3 regions of the Clostridium sp. JN-9 genome follow, and region 2 is predicted to be linked to each of the others. Evidence: riboswitches for the same ligand, from Rfam matches in the RefSeq annotation. Region 2 holds a riboswitch; each other region holds the start of a gene.

Region 1 (4,750 bases), 190 kb from region 2:
CCAAGAAAAAATGGCTTTTGGAAAGTAGGAGTTAAAAGAGAGGTTACTAGTCAGTATGTGCAGGATAATTTATTTGCATATCCTGTAGAAACTCAGCCTCTTACAAAGGCTTTGCCCTGGGATGATGGCAATGGATTTTTAGCAAAAACTATATTATTTGTGGGCAATGATTATGTATCCACGGAATGGAATGGCAGCGGCTATATACAGTCCACAGACAAATCCTGGAGGACTGATGCCCTTAAGGTATTGCCTATTGACAATCTAAATGTTACAAATGGTATAAAATTAACTGATTTAATAGGCCCTACAGGAAAAGATGTAATGAAAGAATCCAGTGAAAATATTTATAATTCTCAAAACAATCAGATAAAAAGTACAATAGAAAAAACTGCCAGGGAGGATAGCTTTGCTATGGTAAGGCGTAATGGCCACTGGGTACTGCGGGGAAGACTTAACAGTATAAATGACTCTCCAAACAGTCCATATGTTGACTTTAATATAACTACTTCTCCCACTTCAAAATTTGTTACCTATGATGAACTTCAGGTTCCCTGGAGTGCTGTAAAAAAGGCTATACCAGATGCTGTGGATGCTTATACTTCGCCAAATAAAGATATTGCACTGATAATTGCCAAAGATACACTATACATTTATACCTTAACCAATAATGAGCTTTCAAAAGCTCCTGTTAAAAAGTATAAATTAAATCCTGGTGAATCTGTTGTCATGGCTGAATGGGTTTTAGGAAGCTATGTAGGAAAATGGCAGCAGAGTTTTGAAAGAAATGATATAAACAAATTAGATTCAAACTAAATAATAAACAGGCTGATTTCACTTAACTGGAATAGCCTGTTTATTTTTTATTTATATTTTTAGAATGAATTTATAAAAAAGACTAATAATAATTTTATAATAATTAAGGAGGTAGCCTATGGATTTTGAATTTACAAATAGCTTTTTAAAAAAAATGCCCCCACAGACTCAAAATGTTCATCCAGGACTAGAGAAACTTATGGACCCACTACCTGTATTTGATGATCCGGGATATATTTCTTCAAATAAATTAAAGGGAAAGACAGCCTTAATAACTGGTGGTGACAGCGGTATTGGAAGGGCTGTAGCCTGTGCCTATGCCAAGGAAGGTGCAGATATCTCCATTATTTATTTTAATGAACATGAAGATGCCAATGAAACCAAAAGTATTGTGGAAAGCCTTGGGAGAAAGTGTGTCCTTATTCCTGGAGATATAAGCGACGAGGATTTTTGCAAAGCTGCTGTTCAGCAGACAATAAATAAATTTAAAAAATTAGATATTCTTGTAAACAATGCCGCTGTACAGTACGTTCAAAACAGTATAGAGGATATAACAGCAGCTCAGCTGGAGAAAACATTCAAAACAAATGTCTTCAGCATGTTTTATTTATGCAAGGCAGCCATTCCCAGTTTGAAGGCTGGATCTGCAATTATTAATACAGCTTCAATAACAGCATATAAAGGTGAAAAAACTTTAATTGATTATTCTTCTGCAAAAGGCGCCATTGTAACTTTTACAAGATCCCTGGCTTTAAGTTTATGCCCTAAACACATCAGAGTAAATGCAGTAGCACCTGGTCCAATTTGGACTCCATTGATTCCATCAAGCTGTACTGCTGAAGAAGTGTCTCAATTTGGAACAACTTCACCTATTGGAAGGCCTGGGCAGCCGGTAGAGCTTGCGCCTGCATATGTGTATCTTGCTTCTAAAGACTCATCCTATGTAAATGGTTCTGTAATACATGTTAATGGGGGAAGCTTTATGAGCAATTAGAAATATATTATAAGGAAGGAGTAATTGTATGAGTAAAAATAAAAATATAAAATCTCAGAATCAAAGTAAATCAGATAACTCAGAAAACAGCAGAAATGCTAAAAATGGTTTTATGTTCAGGGGAAATGCCAGCAAAATTGCAGCAGATCAGGGAACCAGAAATAAAAACTAGTTAAAATTTCATATCTGTTAATTTCAAGGAGGCTATTTATAAAATGGTCTCCTTAATTTTTTATCCCTTCATTCCATAAATTATCTTCAATTTTTTTATTTTCCTTAATTACCTCAAATTTTGCATAGTATCATGAAAATTACTCTGTTACAATGTTACATATAGCTTAAACGCATAAGTTATAAATGCCGAATCTCAATTATGAGTACGGAGGAATTACAAATGGGGTGAATCTCCTCACTTATTTCAGGGGGAGTAGGGTACCTTTAACCCAAACCCGTCAACTAACTTCGGAGGCTGATTAAAGGAGGAAAACACATGTTAAAATTAAACAAATTTAAAACTATTATTGCTGCTGCAGCTTTTACTTTTATGGCTGCAACTTCCGTCAAAGCTGCATCATATCAGGTTGTTTCTGGTGATTCGCTATATTACATCGGCAAGACTTTTAATACTAATGTACAAGCTCTTATGAATGACAATGGACTGTCTGGTTATTCCATATACCCCGGGCAGATATTGAATGTTCCTGGTATTGATTATACTGTTAAATCTGGTGATTCATTATATTTTATTGCTAAAAGATATGGTATATCTGTTAACCTTTTGAAACTGGCAAATAACAAATGGGCAGATATGATTTATACCGGTGAAAAACTGGTTATTCCAGCAGGCGGTAACTGGACAAGTAGTCAGACAGCCGCATCAAAAGGTGTTATCAGCTATACTTCATCAGATGTGGATCTGTTAGCAAGATTAATTACTGCAGAAGCTGGCGGAGAAAGCTATAATGCCATGGTTTCCGTTGGTGCAGTAATTGTGAACAGAGTTAAGAGTGCTGAATTCCCAAATACCATAAGCGGGGTAATTTATGATGAGCCAGGTGGATATTACCAGTTTACTCCTGTTTTAAATGGCATGATTAATAAACCTGCGTCTCAAGCTGCCATAAATGCAGCATATGATGCACTAAAAGGTACCGACCCAACCAATGGTGCTCTTTACTTCTACGACACTACAGCTACTAACAGCTGGTTAAGATCAAAACCAGTTGCTGCAAGCATTGGCGGTTTAGTATTTGCTTATTAAAATAGGGGCTGCCGCATTAGCAGTTAAAACTGCTGATGCAAGGCTCATTTTTTATTGAAGGCTGAAACTAAAGATTAAAGATTAAATAACAAAGAACAAATAATGTTGATTTTCTTACAGAAAATCTTAAAATTCAATTTGCTGAGTGAATCATGCGTTTTAAGAACCAAGGATGGCTCTAATTACAGTTTAACTAATAGAGTTAAAAAAGGATTTGAAAAATCCAGAGCCGATAGGCTGCCCCTTAAAACCCAAAGATTAAAGTCTGTTCTTTAATCTTTCCTGCTTTAGATATATGGCTCTTTTATTAAATAGTGTTGATAAAGTAACAAGTTCCCGTTAGGGACAGGCTAATTAAAACATATTTTAGCATTCCTCATATTTATATATGTATTTTCAATATTAATTTTACTTATTGCTTCTATAAATATATTTATTGTAGATGAAATATTATTAAAATTAGAACTCTTTAAAAATTTGAATAGGCTTAAATAATTATTTAAATACTTTGTTGCTACTCCTCTAAAACGGTACATCCATTCCATGCAGTCACGTCTATATTTTACTGCTTCAGAGCTATTATCAAGATATTTATTGATCTCCATTACCTTTTTTCTTTTAAAGAACATGGCAAAAAAGCTTTTCGGTCTTGAGATTACATGTTTATTTTTATTTAATAATTTTCCAATATGATTTTCCATATCCATTGCATTCATACGTCCCATTCCCACTGCTCTGGAATAAATATTTTTATGTGAATCCAGTGCTGTAATAACGCAGACTTTATTATTGCTGATATTAATGTAACTTACGCTTTGATCATGAACTCTCTTTTCATCATGTTCAATGCCTTTCTGTCCCTTCCGGGAGAATTTTAAGAAAAAATTTTCAAGTTCAAACTTTCCCTGCATCTTATTTTGTTTAACCATTTTTAAAGCAGAGAGCAGCTTGTGCCTCCAGTAAAATAGTGTTACATAAGAAACGCCAATTTCCCTGGCTGCCGCCTTAAGGGATAAGCCCTCAATGGTACACTTAATGAATGCCTCCCACTTTTCAGGGAAATGAGTCCTTGCAATTGGCGTGTTTGTAAAATCATTAAAGGTTTTTTTGCAGCTTTTGCATATATATCTTTGTTTACCATTGTATTTTCCATATAGCACTGTATGGGTGCAGCCACAGTATGGGCATTTTCTTTCAGAATCATGTCTTAATGAAGCAAAATAAGATAATATATTTATATCAGTACATTTTTTATTCTCCATGGTAATCCAATCCTTTCAGTAATATGTAGGTATCTTAATTATTACCATTAAAGGATTGTCCTATTCACATCAACATTATTATTTAAAAGAGCCATAGGTGTCTATAGAAAGTAAATATCTAAACACCACAATATATTGCATGTAAATTCATTAGTGCGACAGCCCCAAGGCTCCTTCTTTAACCAAAGATTAAGGATTAAATAACAAAGAACAAATAAGGATTTGAAAAATCCAAAGCCGGTAGGCTGCCCTTTGAAACCAAAGATTAAAGTCTGTTCTTTAATCTTTCTTGCTTTAGATATATGGCTCTTTTATTCAATAGTGTTGATAAAGTAACAAATTCCCGTTAGGGACAAGTCAATTAAAACTGACTTTAGCATTTCTCATATTTATATATGTATTTTGGGCAGTAATTTT
Region 2 (4,750 bases):
TTTCCGGCTGGAAAATAATAACAAAAGATAAGACACCTATTGTGATGGTTTTTGAAAGAATCCAGTTTAACATAGTCAGATGCAGCAATGAACTTATTGGTATTAATAGAAATATAAGAACTAATCCTTTTAATAGCTGCTCTGCCCTTGTTTCTTTGATTAACATATATAACTTATAAAAAATGTATGATACTACTAAAATATCTAAAATCGACCAAAGGTCAATATGTTTAACTGAGTTAATTAAGATCTCAATGATCTGCACAGAATTCACCCTTTCAAAGTTAATACTAGTATTAATTATACACTATTTAATTATGTTTATATCAATAATTCTGTTATTATTGACTATTTATTAATATTTTTTTTGCTTATGATAATTGATTTACATCTCTAATCTTTATATAATTATATCAATTATTTTTAATTATAAAAAGTTCTAATAATAACTTTGAAAGAATATATAATGTATTATATAATATGGTTAATATGGAATATGCAGTTAACAGTGGGGAGGAGATTAAATGGATTCAAAAACTAAAAAAATAATAAAAATTACTTCCATTACCATTGGTATTATAGCCGCGATTTTTGTGATTTTTTATGGGACATACTATTTTACTGTATCCAGATCATATAGTGAATATGAAAAGCAAGTGAAATATTACACAGATAAAATAAATGAAATAAATGAATCTACCTCGTCCCTTATAAAGCAGCAGACTATAGACAGCAATAAATCTAAAAAGGATTTGCCTTCAAAAATTGATTCTTTAATAGAAATAAAAAATCACATTCAGGCAATTAATCCATCAGAAAAATATTATAAAATTAATTCCAGCTTAGTAGATGGGCTTAACACTAATATCCTCATTTACAAGCAGATTATTTCAATAATTTCTAATCCGGAAAGCAAGGATATTGAAAAATCTTTAGAGAATTTGAAAAGCTATAAAGATAAGTGTATTAATTCTTATTCTTTATTTAAAACAAAAAAATTATCTGTTTCTTTATCCCCATCATCATTGCAATTTATAAATAATTCTATTTTTTATACTTCACAGCTTATACGATTAAATAATGATAAAACAATTAAGGATGGTCAAAATTCTGAATTTATAAACAGCATAGACAGTATTTTAAATGATTTTCTTGCACTTAAGAAGGATTATAATTCACAGATAGAAGCATCCAGAAAAAGCAGGAAATTTAATGATTTACTTTTTGACCTCAGTAAAGATACCACCTCTTTTTTAGCATTAAAAAGTAAACTTTCTAATATTATTGTTCCAGCTAAAGGTGTTAATCTGTATAAAACATTTAGAAATACAATGGACAGCTACTCTTCTTACTTAGACAGCATCTATAAGGCAGTTAATTTTGAAAACTCTCAATTAAACTCTGATTCTAAAGATAACTCTTCAATCGATGCAAATTATACATTTTCAAAAGATAAATATAATACAGTAAATGATAATCTTGAAGAATTTTATAAAATATACAATGAGTTTAAAAATGGAAATAATAAATAACTGAAACAGGAACTTAAAACTTTAAGTTCCTGTTTTTTTAAATTTATGTATTTTTTTTAAAAAAGGTGAAATAATAATCAATAGCCTAAGTTTTTAAATAAACGCGGGGAAACCAGTTTTTTGGGGTGAATCGCTTCAAGCGTAGGTTATGCCTTTACCAAACCCGTCAGCTAACCCCGTCGGTAAAAGGAGAGATATAAAAAATGAAAAAACTTACAACATTTTTATTGTTTTTCTGCTTAATCTTGTGCTCTTTAAACTTTAAGGTTAAAGCATCCTATGATGAAAATGCTGAAAATGACTTATTTAAACAGGAATATGACGTTGTCCAGGTATTTAACAATGGAAATAAAGATATTTACATCACAGATGATGATATTTACTTAATGGCACAAGTAGTATACGCTGAGAGCAGATCAGAACCTTATGCAGGAAAAGTAGCAGTGGCCTCAGTTATTTTAAACAGAGTAAAGGATCCTAAGTTTCCAAAAACCATAAGCGGAGTAATAACTCAGAAAAGTGCTTTTTCCTGTGTACAAAATGGGAAAATAACTGTTGTGCCAGATGAAAGCAGCTACAAAGCTGTTTTAGATGCACTTAAAGGAAATGATCCTACCGAAAAGGCAGTATTTTTTTACAATCCTAAAATAGCTACATCCAAATGGATGAAAAATGTAAAAAAGGATAATATAAAAACTATAGGCAATCACGTATTCTTTGTATCAAAGTAAAATAAAAAATACTAAAGCAATAAAGCTTTAGTATTTTTTATTTTATATTAATTATTTTATTGAGTCTAAATAAGCTGCTGCACTTAAAGCAGCCACCTGGCCTTCACCTGCTGCCTTCATATATTGATAAGGCTTTCCAGTGCAGTCTCCAGCTGCAAAACATCCTTGTATATTTGTACTCATATTTCTGGATACCTTTATATGGCCATTCTCCATATCAAGACCAGGAACCAATTGATTAGGAGATATACTATCCTTTAATACAAATATACCATCTGTTTGTATTTCTCTATTTCGCAGTAATAATTTATTAACTCTGTCTTTTCCCTGGATTTCAAGGGGAATGTCCTTAACTATTTCTATGTCAGGATTAATATTATATTCACTTTTGTATAAAGGAACATAATATAATTTTGAGGCTAGTTCACTAACATAGTTTGCCTCTTCTTCTGCTTCCTTTGTATAAGCAATAATTGTAACAGGCTTATTTCTATAAAGAGGTGCATCACAGGTTGCACAATATCCAACACCTTTCCCAAGGAATTCTTCTTCACCTTTTAAAGGCTTTCCATACTCCATACCAGTAGCCAAAATCACTGTTGCTGCCTCAAACATCTTATCATTTGCCATAAGTGAAAAATAATCTCCCATGGCATAAATTGCTGTTATTTTCTCCTCATTAATATTAATATCCATTGAATTAATATGGTTTGTGAATTTAGCTCTTAATTCCCCACCAGTAAGACCATAAAATCCTAAATAATTATTAACTTTTGGAGCCTTGATTAATTTATTGCTTAAATATTTGTATCCAAAAAGTATTATATTCTTATTCCTAATCTTAGCATTTATGGCTGCTGAAATTCCAGCTGGGCCGCTTCCAACAATAGCAATATCATATCGCACTGATAACACACTCCTATTTATAGAACTAAATATGATTCTCTATTAATGATTTAATGGATTGCTTTGGTCTAAAGCCAACCATTGTATCTACAACTTTACCGTCTTTAAATAACATTACAGTTGGTATACTTGCTATTCTGAATTGAGATGAAACCACAGGGTTTTCATCAACATTCACTTTAACAAACTTAGCTTTTCCATCTAATTCGCCTGAAATTTCATCTAAGACTGGTGACAGCATTTTACATGGTCCACACCATGGAGCCCAAAAATCAACTACAACTGTTTCATTTGCATTTATAACCTCCAAAGGAAAATTATTATCATTTACTTGATTTACCATATCTATACCTCCATTATACCCCGTATGGGTACCTTATTAATTATATTTTACTCCACTTTTGTGGAAAGGTCAATATTTGTTTTCCTCAGGTATTCCCAAATAATGACTATTAATTATTTAAAATCTGTTTTATATTTGAGTTATTATATATTGAATCAGGATAACTATTTACCAGCCGTTTTGCATATTCTTTTGCTTTTGCTTTATCTATTTCACCATAAATTACTGCTAATCTGTATAATACGGTTTCCTCATAATCACCCTTAAAGCTTTCATCATATATAGTATAGTATTTTAAAGCCGTTTCCATATCATTACTTTCTTCGCTTGTTAATCCCAGAAAATAAACAATATGAGGATAAAGATAACTTTCTTTACCAACTGTGTATGCTTTTGAAAACTCATTAATACTATCTTTGTATTTTTTATTTTTTAAATATGCACTTCCATTATTATAAAAGCTTTGTGTTCCATCTTTTTTTAAAGTATTAACAGCATTATTTAAAAGGGTTTTATTATTAATGCTTAAATCTTTGTCCTTCCATGACTGATAAATGTCATACATAGTATTATAATCACCATTGTTAATAGAAGCTTCCAATTGGCTGTATGGAAATGCCGTGTTTACTTTGTCTTTTGTGTCCACAGGCTTTTTTACAGCTGCAGAAATTTCAGGCTGTTTATTTGTATTGTTTACAATAGATGCTTTTTTATTAGTATTTTCTTTTGCAATTTTATATTTATTAAAGAATCCCTGGCCCAATGCCAGATAAATAATAACTACTGCCGCTATTACTAGTGTGGCAGCAGTTATTATTTTCTTATAATTATATGTTTTTTTAATACCGTAAAAACTTTTTAATATTTTTAGTATCTGTCTGGATTTATCATTTTTTCTATCCAATGATACTGCTTTATTTACATATTTAAATGCAGTATCATATTCTCCTGATTTAATATAACAATCTGCAATGGCATTATTAACATTTATTGCATTAAAATCACTGTCCATGCACTTTATAAGCATTTCCTCAGCTTCATCAATCCTTAGATCTTTAATCAGCCCCAATGCCCTTTTATATCTATCTTCCATATCTTTATCGTCTTTGCTGTCATTTAGGTAATTAAGGGCTACATCATTTTTATTCATTTTATAATTGAGCTGCCATATAACCTGAGCTTCACTTAACTTGCCTGTTAAATAATACAGCAATCCCTTTAAATTTAATGCAGAACTG
Region 3 (4,750 bases), 1.2 Mb from region 2:
TTCCTTTGTGTAATCCAAGTTGAAATTACTGAACTTAAATACAAGAATATTTGAATATAGCTTATTATCATTTATCCCTATCATAACTATCCCTCCTCAAAGTATTATGGGTATATAATAGCATATTTTTATGAAAAAGTTTACTGTATAATACCCTGCAAAAACATATTATATCCGGCTTCTGCTAAAGCAACTGAAAGTCCTATACTTTGCCAGGTACAATGCAAAGTTTTAATGTAAAGTGAAGATAAAATAAAAGGATTTTTAAAAGAAATGTAGAATTTTTATTTAGGGTAAGAAATGAGGTGAATTTATGCTTGACGTTGTTATCCCAATTGATAATTTATGTATAACTAATGTATTGGAAGATGACATTAAAGAAATTGGGCATTGGATTAAACTTCAAAACTATAATAAAAATGATGTTAAATTTATTGAGTTTAATGAAAAGGAGCTTTACGATAGATATTTAGAATGCTATCTTAGTGAATGCGAGTTCTTTTTAAAAATTAAAAATTGTAATAAGCTGATTGGAGTTTTAAGGGGAAAGGCAGAATTTAAAAGATCTAATGAAATAACATTTTTGTTTATGCTGCTTCAAAATAATATTGCAGATGAGACAGCCTGCAGTATTATAAGTGCTTTAACTGATTATTTTTATAATGAATACAGCATAAATAATTTTTATAGTTATGTAGTTGATGGAGTAAACAATTATATAAACAGCTGGGAAAAAAATAATTTTTTTGTAATAAACAGATACAAACAATACTATAATTTTAATAATAGAGCATATGATATGCTTTTATTACAAAAAAAGTAAGTTTAATAAACTTTCACAAAAATTAACAAACATATATTAACTGCATTGACAGCTTGTACAATTTTATTTTATAATATTAATTGTGCTGAATCTCAGAAATGAGTACGGAGGAACCAAGAAAATGGGGCTAATCTGAAATAACCATATTTCAGTAGAATAACCTTCATTCGAGCCCGTCAGCTAACTCCGAAGGCAATAGGGGGGTAATCATGTTTAACTTCAAATTCAAATTTTTAACATTTGTACTTTTCTTGCTAACGTTTACTTTATTACAAAAAGTAAATACTGTAAAGGTATATGCTGATGCAGCAGTTAATACAAGCCAGCAGAAGGTTGTTATGGACTCTGCAGATATAAAATGTAATAAAGTAATACAAGTACCAGAGAAAGCTTCGAAAAGCAAGAGCGTTCCTACAAGCAGCAGAGTATCTGCCAGCAGAGGCGGAAGTGTAGCTGTTAGTAGAGGCGGAAATCCTGCCGGAAATGGTAGAGGAGATATTATTTCCTACGCTTATAATTTTATGGGAAGGCCTTACGTATGGGGTGCATCCGGTCCGTCTGCTTTTGACTGTTCTGGATTTACAGCATATGTATATAGTGCATTTGGGGTGAATCTTCCTCATTATACTGGTTCACAATATTCAATGGGACAGTATGTTTCAAGAGATAACCTTAAAGCAGGGGATTTAGTATTTTTTAATACCTATGGTTCAATATCTCATGTTGGGATATATGTAGGAGGAGGGCAATTTATCCATGCTTCTTCTGGCAGCCATAGAATTACGGTAAGTGATTTAGGGGAAAGCTATTATACTTCTAGATATGCAGGGGCAAAAAGAATTTTAAATTAAATATTTTGTTATACTCCCTGGAGTACTTTTATGTATTAAAGTATTCCAGGGAATTTTTTTTGTAATAGAAAAGCTAAATGGTAAATATAATTAAATGAGAAGTATATTCTTTGATAAAGAATGAAGGGGGAGTAAAATGAAATACACAAGATTTGATTTGAAGAAGAAGAGCAATTCAGGAAGATTTGTCTGGTGGGTACTATGCATATTAATAGCCGCATTTATATTAGGAACCATAATTTCAAAGGTTATTTCAAAGGAAGCCTGGCCAAAGTCAATTTTAAATTTGAAGCAGAATAATATAGAAAGTAAGAACCAGCAGCAGGTTACTAAAAAAAATGTTAAATATATTGCCGTTCAGGGAGGAATGTATGCAAAAAAAGAAAATGTAGAAAATGAAAAGAAGCTTCTGCAGGGTTTCGGAATGCCATTTGAAATAACAGATGGAAATAACACAAGGGTTTTTATTGGGATATATGATGAAACCGGTGCAGAAGGCATAATAAAAACATTGAATACTAATAATGTTGCAAATTCAAAAATGATTTTTGAATTAAATGTAAGTGACCTTTGTGATGCAGAAATAAGTGAAATAATAAATGCAGATTTACAGATTATAAATAGATTTTCAGATAAAGAAGTAAAGGGATATTACACAGAAGAACTTAAAAAATGGTGTTCTCAATTGAAGGCTGTAGACAAGAATAGTAAAAATATAAGTGTGTTAAATGAGCTGAAAGCATATGTTAATTCTATGCCTGAAGAAATTAAAAAGGACAAGATTGAGGAAAATTATATAAAAATATATACAATTCTAAAAAAAGTTAAAACTAACAATTAATATATTGTTGCCATATCTTTCAAAAAAATGATAAACTATTATTATAAATTTATTTAATGAACTTATAAACATTAAAAATGAGGGATGTATTATGAAGGGTGTAAGCAGGGGGAATAAGGGCTTATTTTGGTTTATCATTTTATTAGGTGCAATCTCAGGTACTATAGTTGGGGAGATTTTGGGAAGCAGTATAAAATCCATGAGCTTTCTAGGTAAATTTTATTCAGTGGGAACATCAAAACCACTTGTACTGGATTTGAAGTTTATGACACTTACATTAGGTATAAATTTCAATATCAATATAATGACAATTTTATTTATTATAGCAGCAATTATAATTTATAGAAAATATTAACTCAAACATTAAATGGCTTTCCTAAAAAGAAGGCCTTTTTAAATTTTTCTTAATAATAGAACTAAACTCTTGTTTATAAAAAGATTAAATGATAAACTATATTAGATGTTTACTGGAGTAAGGTATTCAGGCAAAGCTGCTGTATTTTTTTAATGTAAACATTAATTATTTTTGTAATTAAATTTTAATAATATCCATGACTATAAATGATATAATTATGGCTATAATTATAAAATGGTATTATTTTAGGAAGTGATAAGTGTGAACTATGTGCTGGCATCAGCTTCAGAAAGAAGAAAAGAACTACTTAAAAGATTGGTGCCGAATTTTAAAGCTATAGTCAGTGGCTTTAATGAGGACACCGTTATCTTTAATGGCAGTTTTTCACAGTACGTAATGAATATTTCTGAAGGAAAAGTTGCAGATGTAAAAGATAAATTAAAAGATGATGCAGTTATTATTGGATGTGATACAATTGTAGCTTTTAAAAATCAGGTCATGGGAAAACCAAAAAGTGAATCAGAAGCATTTCAGATGCTGACACAATTAAGTGGAAATACTCATCAGGTATATTCAGGAATAACAGTATACAATACTGCAGACAATGAGATGAAAAGGGACTTTGTATGTACTGATGTAAAATTTTCAGATTTAAGTGACAGTGAAATCAGAGCATACATTAAAACTGGTGAACCAATGGGCAAAGCAGGTGCATATGGTATTCAGGGATATGGTGGATTATTTGTTGAAAAAATTAATGGCTGCTACTATAATGTAGTAGGTCTGCCATTAAATAAATTAAATTACATATTAAGAGAGATGGGGGTAAATCTTTATTAAGGAGTAGAATAATGAGTGACTCAATAAAAATTATGGATTTACCTGAAAATGAAAGACCTAGAGAGAGACTTATAAGATATGGAGCTCAAAGCTTATCAAACTCTGAATTAATTGCAGTTATTTTAAGAAATGGCATTAAAAATGAAAATGTACTAAATTTAAGCAGCAGGCTTATTACAATATGTGATGGAATAGATGGTATTTTTAACAGGACTGCTGAAGAGCTAATGGATATTAGCGGTATAGGCATTTCTAAGGCTTCACAAATTGCTGCAATAGGAGAATTGTTTAAAAGAGTCAGAGCCTTTAAATCGGGAAATGCCTATAAAATTTCAAGGCCCAAAGATGCATCAGATTATGTCATGGAAGAAATGCGTCATTACAATGTTGAAATTTTAAAGGTAATTATGCTGAATGTTAAAAATGTTGTTATTGCATCTAAAAATGTATCTATGGGTAGCTTAAATTCTTCAATAGTTCACCCAAGGGAAATATTCTGCGAGGCCATACGAAGAAGCTGTTATTCAATTATTATTTGTCATAATCATCCTTCCGGGGATCCTACCCCTAGCAGTGAGGATATTAATATTACACATAGAATAAAGGAATGCAGTAAAATCATAGGAATAGAATTATTAGATCACATTATCATTGGAAATGGTGACTATGTGAGCTTAAAAGAAAAAGGTATAGTGTAATGCGAAAGGAGATATAAAATGGGATTATTTGGAATGTCAAAAGATATGGGTATTGATCTGGGAACAGCAAATACTTTAATATATGTAAAAGGTAAAGGTGTTGTATTAAGTGAACCATCAGTTGTTGCTATAAACAGTGATACAAAGAGGGTATTAGCCGTTGGTGACGAAGCAAAGCAGATGATAGGAAGAACACCAGGAAATATTGTTGCCATAAGGCCTCTTAAAGATGGTGTAATTGCAGATTTTGATGTTACTCAGACTATGCTCAGAAAATTTATTGAAAAAGTAAGCCCTAAAAGTGCTTTTACAAGTCCTAGGATTGTGATTTGCTTTCCATCA

Evidence for each region. A riboswitch is a leader RNA that binds a small molecule or an ion and turns the genes downstream of it on or off. The one in region 2 is predicted to bind cyclic di-AMP.
Region 1: another riboswitch for cyclic di-AMP. It lies ahead of EQM05_RS13450 (LysM peptidoglycan-binding domain-containing protein); the one in region 2 lies ahead of EQM05_RS14260 (cell wall hydrolase).
Region 3: another riboswitch for cyclic di-AMP. It lies ahead of EQM05_RS04540 (C40 family peptidase); the one in region 2 lies ahead of EQM05_RS14260 (cell wall hydrolase).

The regions. Positions count from the first base shown of each region.
Region 1 is NZ_CP035280.1:2,787,914-2,792,663, forward strand. It holds gene EQM05_RS13440 (hypothetical protein) at 1-816, shown strand, start outside; gene EQM05_RS13445 (SDR family oxidoreductase) at 935-1,810, shown strand; gene EQM05_RS15915 (hypothetical protein) at 1,839-1,982, shown strand; cyclic di-AMP (ydaO/yuaA leader) riboswitch at 2,159-2,297, shown strand; gene EQM05_RS13450 (LysM peptidoglycan-binding domain-containing protein) at 2,301-3,071, shown strand; gene EQM05_RS13455 (IS1595 family transposase) at 3,422-4,333, opposite strand; gene EQM05_RS13460 (hypothetical protein) at 4,691-4,750, opposite strand, start outside.
Region 2 is NZ_CP035280.1:2,978,929-2,983,678, forward strand. It holds gene cdaA (diadenylate cyclase CdaA) at 1-265, opposite strand, end outside; gene EQM05_RS14255 (hypothetical protein) at 525-1,532, shown strand; cyclic di-AMP (ydaO/yuaA leader) riboswitch at 1,605-1,731, shown strand; gene EQM05_RS14260 (cell wall hydrolase) at 1,736-2,263, shown strand; gene EQM05_RS14265 (NAD(P)/FAD-dependent oxidoreductase) at 2,315-3,178, opposite strand; gene trxA (thioredoxin) at 3,195-3,512, opposite strand; gene EQM05_RS14275 (tetratricopeptide repeat protein) at 3,622-4,750, opposite strand, start outside.
Region 3 is NZ_CP035280.1:948,205-952,954, forward strand. It holds gene EQM05_RS04530 (leucyl aminopeptidase) at 1-84, opposite strand, end outside; gene EQM05_RS04535 (GNAT family N-acetyltransferase) at 314-823, shown strand; cyclic di-AMP (ydaO/yuaA leader) riboswitch at 897-1,033, shown strand; gene EQM05_RS04540 (C40 family peptidase) at 1,033-1,674, shown strand; gene EQM05_RS04545 (hypothetical protein) at 1,811-2,515, shown strand; gene EQM05_RS04550 (DUF4321 domain-containing protein) at 2,607-2,870, shown strand; gene EQM05_RS04555 (Maf-like protein) at 3,132-3,710, shown strand; gene radC (DNA repair protein RadC) at 3,722-4,408, shown strand; gene EQM05_RS04565 (rod shape-determining protein) at 4,427-4,750, shown strand, end outside.